DNA from 2 places in the Pantoea sp. X-Soil-MYKO-1289 genome. Region 2 is predicted to be linked to the other one. Evidence: predicted binding sites of a transcription regulator. Region 2 holds the regulator's gene; the other holds the start of a gene.

Region 1 (10,274 bases), 520 kb from region 2:
TTTTTGTGACGAACACATGAAAAATCATGTCGTTTGATGAAAGCTAACTACAAAAAACCCTTTGTCCGTCAGAAAAAATCAGGTAAAGTTCGAGGCGTAGGGTACAGAGGTAAGATGTTCTATCTTTCAGACCTTTTACTTCACGTAATCGGATTTGGCTGAATATTAGCCGCCCCAGTCATTTTATGACTGGGGCGTTTTTTATTGGGTTTTTGCTAAACTTCGCGAGCCTGTTACGCCTCAGCGGAGTCGTCCTGCGCAGGCGCCAGTTCATTAAACCAGACGTCCAGTTTTTGACGCAGCTTGTCGACGCCCATCTTTTTCAGGGAGGAGAACATCTCCACCTGCACATCGCCCATAAAGGCCAGCGCCGCTTCGCGCACCATATTGAGCTGCGCTTTGCGCGCGCCGGAAGCGAGTTTATCCGCCTTGGTCAACAGCACCATCACCGGGATCCCGCTCTCTACCGCCCACTGAATCATCTGCTGGTCGAGATCTTTTAACGGATGACGAATATCCATCAATACCACCAGGCCTTTCAGCGCTTCGCGCTTTTGCAGATATTCGCCCAGCGCGCGCTGCCATTTGCGCTTCATCTCTTCCGGCACCTCGGCATAGCCGTAGCCGGGCAAATCCACCAGGCGTTTGCCTTCAGTGACCTCAAACAGGTTGATCAGCTGCGTGCGTCCGGGTGTTTTACTGGTGCGCGCCAGGCTTTTTTGATTGGTCAGCGTATTCAGCGCGCTGGATTTACCCGCGTTGGAACGCCCGGCGAAGGCGACCTCAATACCGGTGTCGGCTGGCAGATGGCGGATATCCGGGGCGCTGAGGATGAAATGGGTAACGTGATAATTCAGTGCAGACAAAGTTTAACTCCAGAGACGAATGCGGGCATTGGCGCTGATTATACGCGTTATGGCGCAAAAGTGCCCGACGGCATCGATCGGCTGGCTTTTGTAAGATATTAGCCATTAAAGCTGCCAGCGATTACTGTTTTTACTAAAAAATTTGAAAATTTAAAACCTTTATAATCATGTATTTGAAGGTTGTGAGGCGTTTAAATGCGCAAAAACGCCTGATGTCAGGTTGTGGGTTCCGCAGGTTGGTCTACATTATTGGGCAGTGCAAGGCAGCACCCATCAGGATGATGTGCTCAGGAGCGTCGGGACGACCGCGAGCAAAGGAAAGGAGACGGTCAGGGATAACAGGCCGGATAAGGACAAGGATTCGCTCAGGAGTTGAGCAGGCGCGGGATCGACCGGGACGTTGCGAGCCAAAAGGGATTAAAAATATGATTCCTTCTACGGAAGGTGCGAAATAAGGCGACAGCACAGGCTGTCGCCTTTTTTCTTTGTCCGCTTTCTGCTAGATTTCGCCGCAATTCTGTCCCCTCTGTTGTCAGACGAGCTTGAGAAGAGGATACGTACGTTAAGGTGCGCATCGCCGACAAAAAAGCAGCGTCAGGAGTGAGAGGGTTATACTGATACTGATTAAAAACAGTGAGACCTGACATCATGAAGCAACCTGTACGCGGCGCGCACGCTAAATCGGCAAGCAAAACAAAGCGCAAATCGCGCGAAGAACTTAACGAGGCCGCACGCGATCGCAAGCGTGATAAAAAGCATCGCGGCAACGCATCCGGCAGCCGCGCCAATCCTGCTGCCAGCGCGGGAAAATCTGCTCAGGGCAATAAAGCCAAAGATCCGCGCATCGGCAGCAAAAAGCCGATCCCGCTGGTGGCGGATGGCGCAACCGCGAGCGCGCCGGTAAAAAAAGCGGCGAAACCCGTCGCGAAAAAAGTGCGTCTCAGCCCGGAAGAGGAGCTGGCGCAGCTGGAGAACAGCGAGCGTCTCGACGCGCTGCTGGATCGCATGGAGAACGGCGACACGCTGTCGGCGGAAGAGCAGGCCTGGCTGGATGAAACCCTGGACCGCATCGATGAACTGATGGAACAGCTCGGCATCGACATGGATGATGAAGCGGAAGATGAGCAGGCCGAAGAAGATATGTATCGCCTGCTGAAAGGCAACTGAGTTTTTTGATCGGCATGCGCTCCGGCGCATGCCGCGCCAGACAGGTAAATCGTTATGTTTTGGCCTGGATCAATTTTAGCGCTGCTGCTGACGTGTTATCTCATCGGGTTATTGGCTAAACTACGCCGCCTGTCGCGTCTGAAGTCACGTTTACGTCGGGTTCAGTCCCGCCCACCTTTCCTCTCTTCTGCATCGCGACCTTCTCTCAGACGTCACCGGAAGGAGTAAGCATGTCTTTGCAACCTGTCTCCTGGGACCAGCGGCTTATTGAAAAATACAATTATGCCGGTCCGCGCTATACCTCATACCCTACTGCGCTTGAATTCAGCGACAGCTACGGCGAGGCGGATTTTCTGCGTGCCGTGGCGCGCTATCCGGAGCGCCCGCTGTCGCTCTACGTTCATATCCCGTTCTGCCATAAGCTCTGCTATTTCTGCGGCTGCAATAAGGTCGTAACGCGCCAGCTGCATAAGGCAGACCGCTATCTGGAGGCGCTGGCGCAGGAGATCCGCCAGCGCGCGCCGCTGTTCCGCGACCGGCGCGTCACGCAGCTGCACTGGGGCGGCGGCACACCGACCTTTCTTAATCATGACCAGCTTTCACGGCTGGTGGCTTTGCTGAGGGATCACTTCAGCCTGGCGGACGATCTGGAGATGTCGATCGAGGTCGATCCGCGCGAAATCGATCCCGATACCATTTCGCACCTGCGCCAGCTCGGCTTTAACCGGCTGAGCATGGGCGTGCAGGATTTCAATAAAGCGGTGCAGGAGCGCGTCAATCGCGTTCAGGACGAAGAGGCGATCTTTGCGCTGATGGCGCGGGCGCGCGAGCAGGGCTTTCACTCTACCAGCATCGATCTTATCTACGGCTTGCCGCTGCAAACGCCGGAGAGCTTCGCCTATACCCTGCAGCGCGTGATTGCGCTTAATCCGGACCGCATGAGCGTGTTCAACTACGCGCATCTGCCGGCGCTGTTTGCGGCGCAGCGTAAAATCAAAGAGCAGGAGCTGCCGTCGGCGCAGCAGAAACTGCAAATCCTGCAGCAGACCATCGCGACGCTGACGCAGCAGGGCTATGACTTTATCGGCATGGATCACTTTGCGAAACCGCAGGACGAGCTGGCGCAGGCGCAGCGCGCCGGATTGCTGCATCGCAACTTCCAGGGCTATACCACTCAGGGCGACAGCGATCTGCTGGGGCTCGGCGTGTCCGCCATCAGCATGACTGGCGACAGCTACGCGCAGAACGAGAAAGAGCTGAATCGCTGGTACGACGCGGTAGCAACGCGCGGCGAGGCGCTGTGGCGCGGCGTAGCGCTTAGCGCGGACGATTGTCTGCGTCGCGACGTCATTAAGCAGCTAATTTGCAACTTCTCGCTCGATTTCAGCGCCATTGAAGCGCAGCACGCAATTCGCTTCTGCGACTATTTCGCGGAGGATTTAGCGCTGTTACAGCCGCTGATCGACGATGGGCTGGTGGAGCGCCGGGCGGGCGGTTTGCAGGTCACTGGCGCAGGCCGTTTGCTGATCCGCAACATCTGCATGTGCTTTGACGTTTATCTACGCCAGAAGGCGCGCCAGCAGCAGTTTTCGCGCGTGATTTAAGGCGAAAATGCGCTGGCGCGGAGTTTAGTTAAACAGGTTGACCATGATGGCGCACAGTACGGTGGCGAAGGCCGCCTGCGGCGAGTGACCGAAGGCGCTGCCGATAACGGCGACATTGTGCGAAATCATGTGAAGAAAAGAATCTAACATCGTTCATCTCCCGATAGCCGCCGGTATGATACTGAACGGCATCGGCATGTAAAGCGGGGCAAGGCGACGTTTTGTGTAAAAAATCGCCTTGCCGCGCGCTCGTTACTCCATGCCCAGCTCTTTCAGCTTACGCGTGAGGGTGTTACGCCCCCAGCCCAGCAGCCTTGCCGCTTCCTGTTTATGTCCCTGCGTATGGCGCAGGGCAGTGGTCAGCAGGGTGCGCTCCATCTCCGGCTGCGCTTCCGAGAGCAGGTTTTGATGACCGGAACGCAGCGCGCGGTCGGCCCACTGCGCCAGCAGGGTCGCCCAGCTGTCCGGCAGCGACTGCACCGGATTGTCCGGCGTGCTGGACTCGAACAGCTCAGGAGGCAGATCCTGAATCAGCACTTCCTGACCGGCCGCCATTACCGTCAGCCAGCGGCAGGTGTTCTCCAGCTGACGCACGTTGCCGGACCAGTGCAGACGCGTCAGCGCCGCTTCGGTTTCTGGATGAAGAATTTTCGCCTCGACGCCCAGCTCGCGGGCCGCCACCTGCAGGAAATAGCGCGCCAGGCGAGGAATATCCTCACGGCGCTCGCGCAGCGGCGGCAGATGCACGCGGATCACGTTCAGCCGGTGGAACAGGTCTTCGCGGAATTTGCCTTCCTGCACCCGCAGCTCAAGATTCTGGTGCGTGGCCGCAATAATGCGCACGTCGACTTTGACCGGCGCATAGCCGCCGACGCGGTAAAACTGCCCGTCGGCCAGCACGCGCAGCAGGCGCGTCTGCACGTCGAGCGGCATATCGCCGATCTCATCCAGAAACAGCGTGCCGCCGTCGGCCTGCTCGAAACGGCCCTGACGAATCTGATTCGCGCCGGTAAACGCCCCTTTTTCATGACCGAACAGCTCTGACTCGATCAAATCTTTTGGGATAGCCGCCATATTGAGGGCGATAAAAGGCGCTTTGGCGCGCGGGCTGTGACGATGCAGCGCATGCGCGACCAGCTCTTTTCCGGTTCCCGATTCGCCATTGATCAGCACGCTGATCGACGAGCGCGACAGGCGGCCGATAATGCGGAAGACATCCTGCATCGCCGGCGCTTCGCCGATGATATCGGTGGTGGGGCCGCTGACCGGCTGATTGCGCGGCTGCTGCTGCTCCTGATAGTGACTAATGGCGCGCTCGACCAGCGCTACCGCCTCATCAATATCAAAGGGCTTCGGCAGATAGTCGAACGCCCCTTGCTGATAAGCGCTGACGGCCGCGTCGAGATCGGAGTGCGCCGTCATAATGATGACCGGCAGCATCGGATGACGCTGCTTAATCTGTTTCAGCAGCGCCAGCCCATCCATGCCCGGCATGCGAATATCTGACAGTAAAACGTCTGGGGTTTTGCTCGAGAGCGCATCCAGCACCTCATTGCCGCTGTCGAAAGTGGCGCAGCTTAACCCGGCTCCAGTAAGCGCGCGTTCAAGCACCCAGCGGATGGAGCTATCGTCATCGACGATCCAGACTATCCCTCGTTGCATAGAAACCTCACTGGCGAATAGGCAGATAAACCGAAAATTCGGTGTGTCCAGGCCAACTGTTGAACTCAATTTTTCCTGAATGCTGATCAATCAGGCTACGGGCGATAGAGAGACCCAGGCCGGTGCCGCCTTCGCGACCGCTCACCATCGGATAGAACAGCGTATCCTGCAGCTGCGCCGGAATGCCCGGGCCGTCATCCTCAACGTCGATGCGCGCCACCAGACGATAGCGCGTGCCGTGCAGCGTAAGCTGGAAGGCGGTGCGGGTGCGTAGAATAATGGTACCGCCCTCATCGCCTAGCGCCTGCAGCGCGTTGCGCACCACGTTCAGCAGCACCTGCTCAATCTGATCGGGATCGTGCGGCAGCTCCGGCAGGCTGGGATCGTAATCGCGCACCAGCGCGACATTCTCCGGCAGCTCCATCGACACCAGATTCACCACCCGTTCCGCAACCTGATGAATGCTCTGCGTGATATGCATGCCAGGCTGCTGCGGACCGAGCAGACGATCCACCAGATTACGCAGGCGGTCCGCCTGCTCGATAATGACTTTGGTATATTCGTTCAGCGACGGATCGGGCAGCGCGCGCGACAGCAGCTGCGCCGCGCCGCGAAGCCCGCCCAGCGGATTTTTAATTTCGTGTGCGAGTCCTCGCACCAGATCGCGCGCCGCCACCTGCTGCGCATGCTGAAGCTGCTCCTGGCTGAGACGGCGCTGGTTATCCATCGGCGCCATCTCCAGCAGAATAAAACCGTCCGGCAGCCGTTGCGCCGTCAGCGCCATCACGTGCGCGCGGCCGTCGACCACCAGCGTCACTTCGCTGTCGGTAAAGCCCTGGCCAGCCTCCAGACTCTCGCGCATCACCTCGATATTCAGCGAAAAGTAGCCGGTCAGATCGGGCAGCGGCGTGCCGAACAATTTGCGTGAGCTTTGCGCCAGTAACTGCTGCGCCGCCGGGTTGGCGTAGTGGATGACCAGATCGTCGTCCACCAGCAGAATACTGTTTATCAGGGAGTTGAGAATTTGCCCCGCGTCGGGCAGGGAGCCAGTTGCCATACAGCGTTCCTCTGCACTAATTTAGTGCATTATACTCTTCCGCGCCTGTTTCCAGACGGCTGAACGATGATTTCGCGGCGAAAAAAGCCCATCCGGAGATGGGCTAAAGTTTCCACGGCAACAAAAATCTTCTGCGCCTTGCGCGTCGCCGCTGCGTTAGCAGCCTCGGGATCTATCCTGTTGCCGCCTGGGCGGCAACGCGACCGGTGCAGAATAAAGATTAAACGCTGTAGTAAAGTTCGAACTCAACCGGATGCGGCGTCATGCGGATACGGTCGTTTTCAACTTTACGCAGTTCGATGTAGGCATCGATGGCGTCGTCGGTGAACACGCCGCCGCGGGTCAGGAACTCGCGATCTTCGTTCAGTGCGTTCAGCGCTTCTTCCAGCGAACCCGCAACTTTTGGAATCTCCGCTTCTTCTTCCGGCGGCAGATCGTACAGGTTTTTGTCCATCGCATCGCCCGGGTGGATCTTATTGATCACGCCGTCCAGGCCAGCCATCAGCAGCGCGGTGAACGCCAGGTACGGGTTAGCGGCCGGATCCGGGAAGCGCGCTTCGATACGGCGTGCTTTCGGGCTGGCGACAACCGGAATACGGATAGAGGCGGAGCGGTTACGGGCAGAGTAAGCCAGCATAACCGGCGCTTCGTAGCCAGGCACCAGACGCTTGTAGGAGTTGGTGGTCGGGTTCGCCAGCGCGTTGATCGCTTTCGCGTGCTTGATGATGCCGCCGATGTAGAACAGAGCGGTTTCAGACAGGCCGCCGTATTTGTCGCCTGCGAACAGGTTCACGCCGCCTTTAGAGAGCGACATATGGCAGTGCATGCCTGAACCGTTGTCGCCGAACATCGGCTTCGGCATAAAGGTCGCGGTTTTGCCGTAGGCGTGCGCGACGTTGTGCACCACATATTTGTAGATCTGAATTTCGTCCGCTTTCTTGGTCATGGTGTTGAAGCGGGTCGCCACTTCGTTCTGGCCAGCGGTCGCCACTTCGTGGTGGTGCGCTTCAACCACCAGGCCCATCTGCTCCATGGTCAGACACATGGCAGAACGGATATCCTGCGCGGAGTCGACCGGCGGAACCGGGAAATAGCCGCCTTTCAGGCCAGGACGGTGGCCTTTGTTGCCGCCTTCGTACTCTTTGCCGGTGTTCCAGGCCGCTTCGATATCGTCGATAGCGACGTGCGAACCGGAAGTTGAAGAGCCGAAACGGATGTCGTCGAACAGGAAGAATTCCGGCTCCGGTCCAAACAGCACGGTGTCGGCGATGCCGGACGAGCGCAGATACTCTTCAGCGCGTTTGGCGATAGAGCGCGGGTCGCGATCGTAGCCCTGCATGGTGCCTGGCTCGAGGATGTCACAACGGATGATCAGCGTCGGGTCTTCGAAGAACGGATCCAGAACGGCGGTGGTCGCGTCCGGCATCAGCACCATGTCTGATTCGTTAATGCCTTTCCAGCCGCCGATAGAGGAGCCGTCAAACATTTTGCCTTCTTCGAAGAAGTCAGCGTTAACCTGGTGAGCAGGGATAGTAACGTGCTGTTCTTTACCTTTGGTATCGGTAAAACGCAGGTCAACAAACTTAACTTCGTGCTCGTTCATCATCGAGAGAACGTGTTCAGCGGACATACTCAACTCTCCTGGAAATGGTCATTGTCATCGTGGTGAGTGGCTGCGTCGTCTGAAACCTGAAGTGTCTGACCGCCATTCCCAACCAACCGATCTCGGCAAGCTCTGCAACCGTCGTGCAACTGCTGTTTTCGCTTGAAAGAGATAAAGCGAATTCTGTGCCAACTTTCTTTTTTGCGGCTAAATCCCGCCTGTGCGCACCCTTTTGTTGCCAGCGCGCTGCACCAGGCTGGCGAATTTGCACCAAAATTGTGCTTTGCCGCCTTTTTGTAGCACCAAAATGGTGCGAGCATCCAACTTAGTGCATTAAGTGCACCGCATCCAGCGCAAATTTCCGCCAGTGCAATAAACTTCAGGTGAAAAGTGTGATCGTGTTCAGTATCCCGCTTAATCCGTGTACAATAGCGCGCTATTTCTAATGCCTGAGGCAAAGTTGTGATCGAAAATTTGCGTAACATCGCCATCATCGCGCACGTAGACCATGGTAAAACCACCCTGGTTGATAAGCTGCTGCAACAGTCCGGTACCTTTGACGCGCGTACCGAAGCGACTGAGCGTGTGATGGACTCCAACGATTTGGAGAAAGAGCGTGGAATTACCATCCTCGCTAAAAACACCGCTATCAAATGGAATGACTACCGTATCAACATCGTTGATACCCCAGGACACGCCGACTTTGGCGGTGAGGTAGAGCGCGTCATGTCCATGGTTGATTCGGTGCTGCTGGTTGTCGATGCGATGGATGGCCCTATGCCGCAAACTCGCTTCGTGACCAAAAAAGCCTTTGCCCATGGTTTGAAGCCGATCGTTGTAATCAACAAAATTGACCGTCCGGGCGCGCGTCCTGACTGGGTTGTTGACCAGGTATTCGACCTGTTCGTCAACCTGGACGCGACCGACGAGCAGCTTGATTTCCCGATCATTTACGCATCTGCGCTGCAGGGCATCGCCGGTCTGGATCACACCGACATGGCTGAAGATATGACCCCGCTGTACCAGGCGATCGTCGAGCACGTTTCTCCGCCGCAGGTGGAAGTTGACGCGCCGCTGCAGATGCAGATTTCGCAGCTGGACTACAACAACTACCTGGGCGTGATCGGCATCGGCCGCATCAAGCGCGGTAAAGTTAAGCCGAACCAGCAGGTGACCGTTGTCGACAGCGAAGGCAAAACGCGCAACGGTAAAGTCGGTAAAGTGCTGGGCCACCTGGGCCTGGAGCGTATCGACACCGACCTGGCGGAAGCGGGCGACATCATCGCGATCACCGGCCTGGGCGAGCTGAACATCTCCGATACCATCTGCGATCCGCAGAATGTAGAGGCGCTGCCGGCGTTGAGCGTCGACGAACCGACCGTGACCATGTTCTTCAACGTCAACACCTCGCCGTTCTGCGGTCAGGAAGGCAAGTATGTGACTTCACGTCAGATCCTTGAGCGCCTGAACAAAGAGCTGGTGCACAACGTTGCGCTGCGCGTAGAAGAAACCGAAGATGCGGACGCGTTCCGCGTATCGGGCCGTGGCGAACTGCACCTGTCGGTGCTGATCGAAAACATGCGTCGCGAAGGCTTCGAACTGGCGGTTTCCCGTCCGAAAGTTATCTTCCGTGAAATCGACGGCCGTAAACAAGAGCCGTTCGAGAACGTCACGCTGGATATCGAAGAGAACAACCAGGGCGCGGTTATGCAAGCCATGGGCGAGCGTAAAGGCGATCTGAAAAACATGGATCCGGATGGCAAAGGCCGCGTGCGTCTTGACTACGTTATTCCGAGCCGTGGTCTGATCGGCTTCCGTAACGAATTCATGACCATGACTTCAGGTACCGGTCTGCTCTATTCCACCTTCAGCCACTATGACGACATTCGTCCGGGCGAAGTGGGCCAGCGTCAGAACGGCGTGCTGATCTCTAACGGCCAGGGTAAAGCGGTTGCCTTCGCCCTGTTCGGTCTGCAGGATCGCGGCAAGCTGTTCCTGGGCCACGGCGCGGAAGTCTATGAAGGCCAGATCATCGGTATTCACAGCCGCTCCAACGACCTGACCGTTAACTGCCTGACCGGTAAGAAGCTGACCAACATGCGTGCTTCCGGTACGGATGAAGCGACCACGCTGGTGCCGCCGGTGAAGATGACCCTTGAACAGGCCATCGAATTCATCGATGACGACGAGCTGGTTGAAGTCACGCCGCAGTCGGTGCGTATCCGTAAACGTCACCTGACCGAAAACGACCGCAAACGCGCGTCGCGCGGTCCGAAAGAGTAAGACGTTTCGCTCTGATAAAAAGCCCCGCTCAG
Region 2 (10,274 bases):
GCAGATATAAAATGCTTTATCGTCGGTCTGCTCGATGCGCTTTTCCGCGCGGCGGCGCGCCATATAAAGGCGGCGCTCCATATCGCGCGGACGCCAGCCGGCCGGGGCGTTGATAAAGAGCTGCTGAATGCGCGGCATAGAGGAGAGGGCAATCTCTCCCAATACGTCCTGATTGACGGGCACGTCGCGCCAGCCGACCACAGAGAGGGTTTCACGGACCACTTCCTCTTCCACAATGCGGCGGCTCGCCTGAGCCTCTTCCTCATCATGGCTGAGGAACAGCATGCCTACGGCGTAATTTTTCGCCAGACGCCAGCCTTTCTCTTCCGCAACGACGCGGAAGAAGCGGTCAGGTTTTTGTAATAACAGACCACAGCCGTCGCCAGTCTTGCCGTCGGCAAGGATCGCGCCACGGTGTTGCATACGGGCCAGCGCGTGGATTGCGGTACGCACCACCTTATGGCTAGGTTCGCCTTCTATATGGGCGATGAGGCCGAAACCACAGTTATCCTTTTCAAGGGATTTGTCATACAACATTTCAGTGAACCTCCCCAGGCTCTGTGGATTCCCTTTGGTCGGGCTACGGGCGCAGAAAGTGCTAAGCGACAGGCTGGCGCGCATCGTGCGCTGCACTCCTGTGTCGCCCCATCTGTCTGGCCTTTGGCGTCGTTGTCACAAGCGTCGTGGTCTTGTTACAGGGGGAATCTCTGTTACTGCATAAATATGACGAGTTGAGCACCCGTCCAGAAAGCTTCCAGCGGATTTCCAACTTATCGGGAAAGCGGAATAAGGTCAAATAGCGTTCCTGATGCTCTTTTTAACGGGTATTTATTGGCTAACTTTCTGAATTGTAATTAATTATCTACCAAAAAAGCGTCGATCCACCGTTGCGTGTGCCCGGCCGAAATGTGAACTGTCTCACTGTCATGCAGCCGTCACATCCCTTCGGCGTGCTGGTTTGATGCACTTTAACAGCAGAAAATGCTGCATAGCAGATTACCCGCACATCATGTATCTGTTTTTCTTATAACAGCTTCTTTGCTGCAAATGAGCAGGCTTCATAAGTAAAATTAATCAGGATAAGCGCGATTATTCACGCAATTAAAATGAATTTCTATGCAAAATAAAAAAGGGATGCCGAGACAACGGAAAGCTGTCGACAAAGAAAAAGAAAGGTCTGGATCACAGTCGCCGAGAAGCAGGCGGCCCTCCAGATTATTCGGTTGGCGCAATTAGTCAAGTGATTTAGCGCCAGAGCAGGCATCGTCGGCGATCGTGGCGCCAGATGCACCATAACGGGGCGTAACGCGCGCTTTCCGGCGCTTCGTCGCGCCATCGGCAGCGTAATTACGCTATGATGAGCCTGTTCTTTTCCAGGGAGTTCGTATGAAACAGATTCGCCTGCTGGCGCAGTATTATGTTGATTTAATGGTTAAGCTGGGACTGGTGCGTTTTTCGCTGCTGCTGGCGTCGGCGCTGGTGGTGCTGGCGATGGTGGTGCAGATGGCGGTGACCATGGTGCTGCGCGGCCATGTCGAAAGCATCGACGTGGTACGTTCGGTGTTCTTCGGGCTGTTGATTACGCCCTGGGCGGTCTACTTTCTCTCGGTGGTGGTCGATCAGCTGGAGGAGTCGCGTCAGCGTCTGTCGCGGCTGGTGGACAAGCTGGAAGAGATGCGCACCCGCGATTTAGAGCTTAATCAGCAGATGAAAGAGACCATCACCCAGCTTAATCAGGAAATTAGCGATCGTATCAAGGCGGAGCAGGCGCGCGAGCAGGTGATGGATAAGCTGCGCGAGGAGATGGCCCGCCGCGAACAGGCGCAGATCGAACTGGAACAGCAATCCTCGTTTCTCCGCTCTTTCCTCGACGCCTCGCCCGATCTGGTGTTCTACCGCAATATCGACAAGCAGTTCTCCGGCTGTAACCGCGCCATGGAGCTGCTGACCGGCAAAAGCGAAAAGCAGCTGATCGGCCTGACGCCGCGCGATATCTATGACGACGACGCCGCCACCAAAGTGCTGGAGACGGATGAAAAAGTTTTCCGTCATAACGTGTCGCTCACCTATGAGCAGTGGCTGCAATATCCAGACGGGCGCAAAGCCTGTTTTGAAATCCGTAAAGTGCCTTACTACGACCGCGTCGGCAAACGCAGCGGGCTGATGGGCTTTGGCCGCGATATTACCGAGCGTAAGCGCTACCAGGACGCGCTGGAGAACGCCAGCCGGGAGAAAACCACCTTTATCTCTACGATCAGCCACGAGCTGCGTACGCCGCTTAACGGCATTGTGGGCCTGAGCCGCATTCTGCTCGATACCGATCTCAATCAGGAGCAGCTGAAATACCTGAAAACCATTCACGTATCAGCGATTACGCTCGGCAACATCTTCAACGACGTCATCGAAGTCGACAAGATCGAGCGCCGCAAGGTGCAGCTGGATAACCAGCCGCTCGACTTCACCGGCTTCCTGGCGGATCTGGAGAACCTTTCCGGTCTGCTGGCGCAGCCGAAAGGGCTCAGATTCGTGATGGCGCCTGATCTACCGCTGCCGCACAAGATTTGCGCCGACGGCACGCGCCTGCGTCAGATCCTGTGGAACCTGATCGGCAACGCGGTGAAGTTCACCCAGCAGGGCGAAATCGTGGTGCGCGTCGCCTATGAGCCGAACGAGACCCTGCGCTTCGAGGTGGAAGACTCCGGCCAGGGCATACCGCAGGAAGAGCAGGACAAGATCTTCGCCATGTATTACCAGGTGAAAGATCAGCACGGCGGCAAGCCGGCGACCGGCACCGGCATCGGGCTGGCGGTATCGCGCCGCCTGGCGCAGGCGATGGGCGGCGATATTACCGTACGCAGCGCGCCGGGCCAGGGCTCCTGCTTTACCGTGCTGATCAAGGCGCCGCGCGTGGCCGAAGAGGTAGAGGATGACAGCAGAGAGAGCAGCATGCCGCTGCCGGCGCTGCACGTTTTGCTGGTGGAGGATATCGAGCTGAACGTGATCGTGGCGCGCTCGGTGCTGGAGAAGCTTGGCTGCAGCGTCGAGGTCGCTATGACCGGTAAGGCCGCGCTGGAGATGTTCGATCCGCTGGAGTTCGATCTCGCCCTGCTGGATATTCAGCTGCCGGATATGACCGGCCTGGACGTCTCGCGCGCCATCCATCAGCGCTATCCAGACGCCAGCCTGCCGCCGCTGGTGGCGCTGACCGCTAACGTGCTCAAAGACAAAAAAGAGTATCTGGAGGCTGGCATGGACGATGTGCTGAGCAAACCGCTTTCCGTTCCGGCGCTGACCGCCATGATCAAGAAGTTCTGGGATCATCAAAACGAAGAGGCTGACGCCGACCATCCTGAAAGCGATGACAAGACGCGCGCGCTGCTGGATGTGCCGATGCTGGAGCAATATATCGAACTGGTGGGCCCCAGCCTGATTACGCAGAGCCTGACGATGTTCGAACAGATGATGCCTGGCTATCTGGAGGTGCTCGATTCGAATCTCATGGCACGCGACCAGAAAGGCATTGCAGAAGAGGGGCACAAAATCAAAGGCGCGGCGGGATCGGTCGGGCTACAGCATCTGCAACAGGTGGCTAAACAGATTCAAAGCCCGGAGCTGCCGGCATGGTGGGACAACGTGGGCGAATGGGTTGAAGAGCTCAAGCGCGAGTGGCGTCATGACGTTCAGGTATTGCGCGACTGGGTAGCGGAAAGAGAAAACCAGAGGGCCTGAAAAAAAATGACCCCAGTCGAAGACCGGGGTGCGCGAATACTGCGCCAACACCAGGGAAAAAGTCGCTGTTGCTATACTTAGAGGAGTTCAAGCGCAGCAGCGTGGTATCGGTTAACGTCTGTCATCACCTTAGCAAATTCATCAATGACCAGGTAAAGATTCATTAAAATGTGTGATGTTGAGCAGCGTTTAAATACAGAAAACATTAATTTGGCAACACAGTCAAGTAAGGAATTAATTTCTGCGTTGCATTGCGCTTATTTTGACCAGTTGTTGCATTTTTTATGCGGTTTTCAGTTGCCATGACGATAAGAGCATGGCCTCAAACTAGGTAAAAGCGCGCATAACGGTTTCAGGCGTTTTAAGTTATGATAACGCAATGAAATTTAAAGTATAAAGCGCTGTTGCTCCGGGATTATCCAAAACGTTTTGGAAAGCACGCTTTTAAAGTTCCAGATTTGAATTAAGTCCTGCCATTTTACTGGAGCGGCGCATAAAATTTAGCGGCACAGGCAGCGTCCTGAAGATCAAATTAGCAGCCTGAAGTTGCCTGTTATGTAACCATTCGCTTCAATTGGTGAAAAGCACGACAGTGCGGCATTGGGTATAGTTTAGCAAATCGAATCATTTAAAATGGCGTTTATCACAAAACATTAAGTGTATGGCGTGAAAAGCGATAAGCGGACAACAAGTATGGAACCGATTCCTTTTTTACGGAAGTGCTTGATGTCATTCGATCTGTTTTAATATTTCATACGTAAAATGTGGCTTCTGTGGTCAGGTAATCCGCAAGTTTTGGTGTTTCTTCAGCGATTTTGACCAAAACGCGGCTTTCATCACGTCGGAAATTGATTAATGCAGGGAACAGGTAAGAGAACATTGCATGAGCAAGAATAAAGGGAACCGCTGGCAACGCGTAAAGCGCGCTGTTATCGGCGCAGTGGTTGCGATAGCCGGTATCTGGATCGCGGGAATTATTCTGTTTTCCTTTCTGCCAGTGCCGTTTTCAGCGGTGATGGCGGAACGGCAAACTGGCGCCTGGCTGCGCGGCGACTTTCATTATGTCGCGCACGCAGACTGGGTGGGGCACGACGAGATATCGCCGTGGATGGCGCTGGCGGTGATCGCTGCGGAAGATCAAAAATTTCCGGAGCACTGGGGTTTTGACGTCGACGCGATTGAAACGGCGCTGGGCAGCGAAGGCGAGCGCATGCGCGGCGCCTCGACGCTGTCGCAGCAAACGGCGAAAAATCTCTTTCTCTGGGATGGGCGCAGCTGGGTGAGGAAAGGGCTGGAGGCGGGCTTAACGGTCGGCATCGAAACCGTCTGGACCAAACGTCGCATCCTGACGGTTTATCTCAATATCGCCGAGTTTGGCCAGGGCACCTTCGGCGTGGAGGCGGCGGCGCAGCGCTATTTTCACAAGCCGGCCAGTCGTCTCACCATTGCGGAGGCGGCGCTGCTGGCGGCGGTGCTGCCGAATCCCATCCGTTTTCGTGCCGACGCGCCCTCAGGCTATGTGCGACAGCGTCAGCAGTGGATTATGCGCCAGATGCGCCAGCTGGGCGGAGAAGGCTTTTTGCAGCGCCATCATCTCAACTAGCCTTTACTCTTCGTCGAAGCCAGCTTCGAAAAGTTCGATGACGGCAGCCAGCGCCTGGCGCTCTTCCGGGCCGCTGGCTTCAATTTCAATATGACCGCCTTTCGCCGAGTCGAGCATCAGCAGGGCGATGACGCTGCTGGCCTCCGCCTCGGTACCGGATTCATTACGCAGCAGCACTTCAGCGTCGAAGCTCTGCACCAGCTCAAACAGCTTCATGGCCGGACGCGCGTGCATGCCCAGCTTATTTTTGATTTCCACGGTTTGTTTGACGGTCATGATTTGCGTTTTTCCAGCGTACGATGGCGTGACTGCACGTTTTTGCCGCGCGAGCGGAAGTAGTCCGCCAGCTGCTCGGCGATATAGACCGAGCGGTGTTTACCGCCGGTACAGCCGATGGCGACGGTCAGATAGCTGCGGTTGTTGGTTTCCAGCATCGGCAGCCACAGCTCAAGGTAGCTGCGTGTCTGGTAGATAAAGTTGTGTACTTCGGTATGACGATCGAGAAACGCCGCCACCGGGCGATCGAGGCCGGTCATCGGTCGCAGTTTAGGATCCCAGTGCGGGTTAGGCAGAAAGCGCACGTCGAAAACGTAGTCGGCGTCGATGGGGATGCCGTGCTTGAAGCCAAAAGACTCGAACACCATCGTCAGTTCGCGTTCGCGCTTGCCCAGCAGGCGCGTGCGCAGCATCTCCGCCAGCTCGTGCACCGACATCTCAGAGGTATCGATAATCAAATCGGCGCGGGAGCGCAGCGGCTCCAGCAGATCGTTCTCTTCATCAATGGCGCTTTCCAGCGACAGATTTTTGCTGGAGAGGGGGTGCAGGCGGCGCGTGTCGCTGTAGCGACGGATCAGCGTATTGCGATCGGCGTCCAGAAACAGCAGCTGCGGCGAAAAGGCGTCCGGCAGATTATTCAGCGCATGTTCGAACACCTCCGGCGATTCCGGCATATTGCGCACGTCGATGCTGACGGCGGCCGAAATATTGCGCTCCACCAGCGAATTCGCCAGCTCGGGCAACAGCACCACGGGCAGGTTATCGACGCAGTAGAACCCCATATCTTCCAGCGCGCGTAGCGCCACCGATTTTCCTGAGCCTGACCGACCGCTAACGATCATCAGCACCATGACCTTCTCTCCCGTTTTAAACCGGCGCGCACGCCGGTAAAGCGCAGTGCGCGTTACTGCTCCTCTGGAGCTTCTGTAATAATGGCGTAGAGTTCTTCATCGCTTTGTGCCGCGCGCAGGCGGCGACAGACGGTCTTGTCCGCCAGGCGTTTCGCGACCAGAGACAGCGTGTGCAGGTGGGTTTTGCACTGATCCGCCGGCACCAGCAGCGCAAACAGCAGATCGACCGGCTGGTTGTCCACCGCATCGAATGCGATAGGCTGGTCGAGGCTGATAAAGACGCCGACGGCGCGCAGCGTATCCTCTTCCAGCTTGCCGTGCGGAATGGCGATACCGTTGCCGATACCGGTGCTGCCCATGCGTTCACGGGTCAGGATCGCTTCAAACAGCGTTTGATGCGGCAGATTAAGCTGCTTTGCTGCCAGCTCGCTGATAATTTCCAGCGCGCGCTTTTTACTCTGGCAGTGTACGCCGCTGCGCGTACAGTCCGGCGTCAGCACGGTGCTCAGTTCCAGTGTCAGATCGTTATTCATTGTCGTTTCACTTGCGAGTTCACAGAGCCGCGGGCCTGCCGCGCTAAACGGCCGCGCGGTATCCCGTGGCGCTTGCACAGATGGCAAAACGGGGCGGTAAATCCGCCCCATCCTGACCGCCCTGAGCGCGCGGTAAGCGCGCTGCAAGCGTGAAGGTTAGTGTTTTTTCAGTTTGTCTTTGTGCCGGGTGAGCTGACGGGCGAGTTTATCCACCAGTCCGTCAAGCGCCGCGTACATATCTTCCGCTTCCGACGTGGCGTGCAGCTCGCCGCCGTTGACATGCAAAGTCGCTTCCGCAACCTGAGTGACCTTTTCCACTTTCAGAACAATATAAACCTGATTGATACGATCGAAGTAGTGTTCCAGTTTGGCAAATTTCGTGTTGATGAATTCACGCAGTGGTTCGGTGATTTCAACGTTTTGCCCAGTGAGGTTTAGCTGCATAGGTCTTCCTTCTCATTTCGGTCAAACCAGCTGTTTACGCTGGTTGGAGGGCGGGATAGATAAAGACTCGCGATATTTAGCGACGGTCCGGCGCGCCACCATGATGCCCTGTTCAGATAACATGGTGGTGAGCTTACTGTCACTCAAGGGTTTAGCGGGATTCTCCGCCGAGATTAATTTTTTCACCAGCGCGCGGATCGCCGTAGAAGAGGCTTCGCCGCCGCCTTCGGTATTCACGTGGCTGGAGAAAAAATATTTAAGTTCAAAGATGCCGCGCGGGCTGTGCAGGTATTTCTGCGTGGTCACGCGAGAGATGGTGGATTCATGCATATCCACGGCCTGGGCGATATCCGCCAGCACCATCGGACGCATAAACTCTTCGCCCTGCTCGAAAAAGGCCTGCTGCTGCTCGACGATGCAGCGCGTGACTTTCAACAGCGTATCGTTGCGGCTTTCCAGACTTTTGATCAGCCAGCGCGCTTCCTGCAGGTTGCTGCGGATAAACTGACTATCGCTGTCATTGCGCGCTGCGCCGCCCATAGCGGCGTAGTGCTGATTGATCCTGAGACGCGGCACGCTATCGGCGTTCAGCTCCACCGTCCAGCGCTTGCCGACCTTGCGCACCAGCACGTCGGGAATGACATATTCCGGCTCGCCGGTCTGCACCGACTGGCCAGGACGCGGATCCAGCGACTGAATGAGCAGCATCGCCTCTTTCAGCACATCTTCTTTGAAACGGGTGACGCGCATCAGGCTGCGGAAATCATGGTTGGCCAGCAGGTCGAGGTGCTCGCTGACGATCAGACGCGCTTCGGCCAGCATCGGCGTGGTCGGCGCGAACTGGGAAAGCTGCACCAGCAGACAGTCGCGCAGGTCGCGCGCGCCGACGCCGACCGGATCGAAGCGCTGAATGCGCTTCAGCACCGCTTCGACCTCATCCAGCGCCAGCTCTTCATCGCCCATGCTGTCGAGGATCTCGTCAAGCGAAACGGTGAGATAGCCGGTATCGTCGATGGCGTCGACGATCGAGGTGGCGATCGCGCGATCGGTATCGGTAAAAGGCGTTAAATCCACCTGCCACATCAGGTAATCCTGCAGCGACTGGGTGGTTTCGCCCTGATAGACCGGCAGCTCGTCGTCCTGATAGTCGGTGCCGGTGCCGGAAGGGGTGCCAGCGGTATACATCTCGTCCCAGGTGGCGTCGAGCGGCAAATCGTCCGGCATCTCTTTCTGTTCAAGCGCCTCGCGCGTGTCCAGCACCTCATCTTCCTGATAATCGCGGCTGTCGATCTCTTCATGCACTTCAGCCTGTTCCAGCAGCGGATTGCTCTCCAGCGCCAGCTGCAGCTCTTGCTGCAGTTCAAGCGTAGAGAGTTGCAGCAGCCGAATGGCCTGCTGCAACTGTGGAGTCATCGCCAGCTGTTGGCTGAACCTGAGTTGCAAACCTTGCTTCATATTCAGGACGGGATTTCCTAAGCAAACATCGTATTAACGACACCTTATCAGAGTCTGAACTCTTCGCCCAAATAAACCCGTTTAACCTGCTCATCTTCAAGAATTTCATTCGGCGTGCCGTGAGCGATAAGACGCCCCTGGCTGACGATATAGGCGCGTTCGCAAACCGCCAGGGTTTCACGTACGTTATGGTCGGTAATCAGCACGCCAAGCCCGCTGTCGCGCAGATGCTCGATGATTTTTTTAATATCGATAACCGAGATGGGGTCGACGCCGGCGAAAGGCTCATCCAGCAGGATAAATTTAGGATTAGCGGCCAGCGCGCGCGCAATCTCGACGCGGCGGCGCTCGCCGCCCGACAGCGCCTGACCCATGCTGTCGCGTAGATGGGCGATATGGAACTCATCCATCAGCTCGTTAGCGCGATCCTGACGCTGCTCTTCGGTGAGATCGTCGCGAATTTGCAGCACCGCCATCAGGTTGTCATAGACGCTGAGACGGCGGAAAATCGACGCCTCCTGCGGCAAATAGCCGATGCCGCGACGCGCGCGGGCGTGCAGCGGCAGGATGCTGATATCATCCTCATCGATCACGATACGGCCCGCGTCGCGCGGCACGATGCCGACGACCATGTAGAAGGTGGTGGTCTTGCCCGCGCCGTTAGGGCCGAGCAGGCCAACGATCTCGCCCGATTTTACCTGCAGGCTGACATCTTCCACCACGCGACGGCCTTTATAGGCCTTCGCCAGATTTTCTGCGATTAAAGTGGCCATAGCGATCAGTTACTCTTTTTCGGGCTGTTAGCGTTCTTGTCCTGCAGCTGCGACGGCACCAGCACAGTGGTGACGCGCTTGCTCTGACCCTGACTGTAGGCCTGCATTTTCTGCTCTTTGACCAGATAAGTAATACGGTCGCCTTTGATATTGCTGTCCTGCTGCTCGATATAGGCGTTGCCGGTCAGCTCAACAAAATCTTTCGCCAGCTCATAGTGCAGCTTAGCGGCGTGGCCCTGAACCGGCTTGCCGCTGTCCTGCATCTGGTAGAAGGTGGCGGGATTGCCGTAGGCGTCCACGATGGTTTTATTGCTGTCGCCGCCAGGACGCGTCACCACCACTTTATCGGCGGTGATTTTGATCGTTCCCTGGGTCACGATAACGTTGCCGGTAAAGGTCGCCACATTGCCTTGCAGGTCCAGCGCCTGGTTTTCGGAATCGATGTTGACGGGTTTGTCCGAGTCGCCGGTTACCGCCAGCGCGGGCAAGCTGGCCGCCAGCAGAGCGCCGACCAGGAAAAACTTAAGGCTGTTGTTGTGCATTTTGAATTTCATAATAAGTTTTGACCTTTTCAATCAACTCGGCGTTTTTCGTCCGTAAATTTCCGCGC

The links. The regulator sigma-54, encoded in region 2, starts transcription at its own class of promoters, with help from an activator protein. The targets are predictions, from matches to a motif close to GTTGGCACANNTTTCGCTNT.
Region 1: a site for sigma-54 is predicted at 8,133-8,152, ahead of glnA (glutamate--ammonia ligase). Genes of this name have one in related genera too.

What each region holds. Positions count from the first base shown of each region.
Region 1 is NZ_AP036004.1:4,051,280-4,061,553, reverse strand. Features, by position in the region: gene spfP (small protein SpfP) at 115-162, shown strand; gene yihA (ribosome biogenesis GTP-binding protein YihA/YsxC) at 234-866, opposite strand; gene yihI (Der GTPase-activating protein YihI) at 1,515-2,033, shown strand; gene hemN (oxygen-independent coproporphyrinogen III oxidase) at 2,264-3,637, shown strand; gene AC6I7Z_RS19260 (YshB family small membrane protein) at 3,662-3,787, opposite strand; gene glnG (nitrogen regulation protein NR(I)) at 3,890-5,299, opposite strand; gene glnL (nitrogen regulation protein NR(II)) at 5,307-6,356, opposite strand; gene glnA (glutamate--ammonia ligase) at 6,577-7,986, opposite strand; gene typA (ribosome-dependent GTPase TypA) at 8,422-10,242, shown strand.
Region 2 is NZ_AP036004.1:3,535,426-3,545,699, reverse strand. Features, by position in the region: gene gltB (glutamate synthase large subunit) at 1-537, opposite strand, end outside; gene arcB (aerobic respiration two-component sensor histidine kinase ArcB) at 1,387-3,729, shown strand; gene mtgA (monofunctional biosynthetic peptidoglycan transglycosylase) at 4,613-5,332, shown strand; gene npr (PTS phosphocarrier protein NPr) at 5,336-5,608, opposite strand; gene rapZ (RNase adapter RapZ) at 5,605-6,459, opposite strand; gene ptsN (PTS IIA-like nitrogen regulatory protein PtsN) at 6,513-6,992, opposite strand; gene hpf (ribosome hibernation promoting factor) at 7,149-7,436, opposite strand; gene rpoN (RNA polymerase factor sigma-54) at 7,458-8,891, opposite strand; gene lptB (LPS export ABC transporter ATP-binding protein) at 8,939-9,664, opposite strand; gene lptA (lipopolysaccharide ABC transporter substrate-binding protein LptA) at 9,670-10,218, opposite strand; gene lptC (LPS export ABC transporter periplasmic protein LptC) at 10,187-10,274, opposite strand, start outside.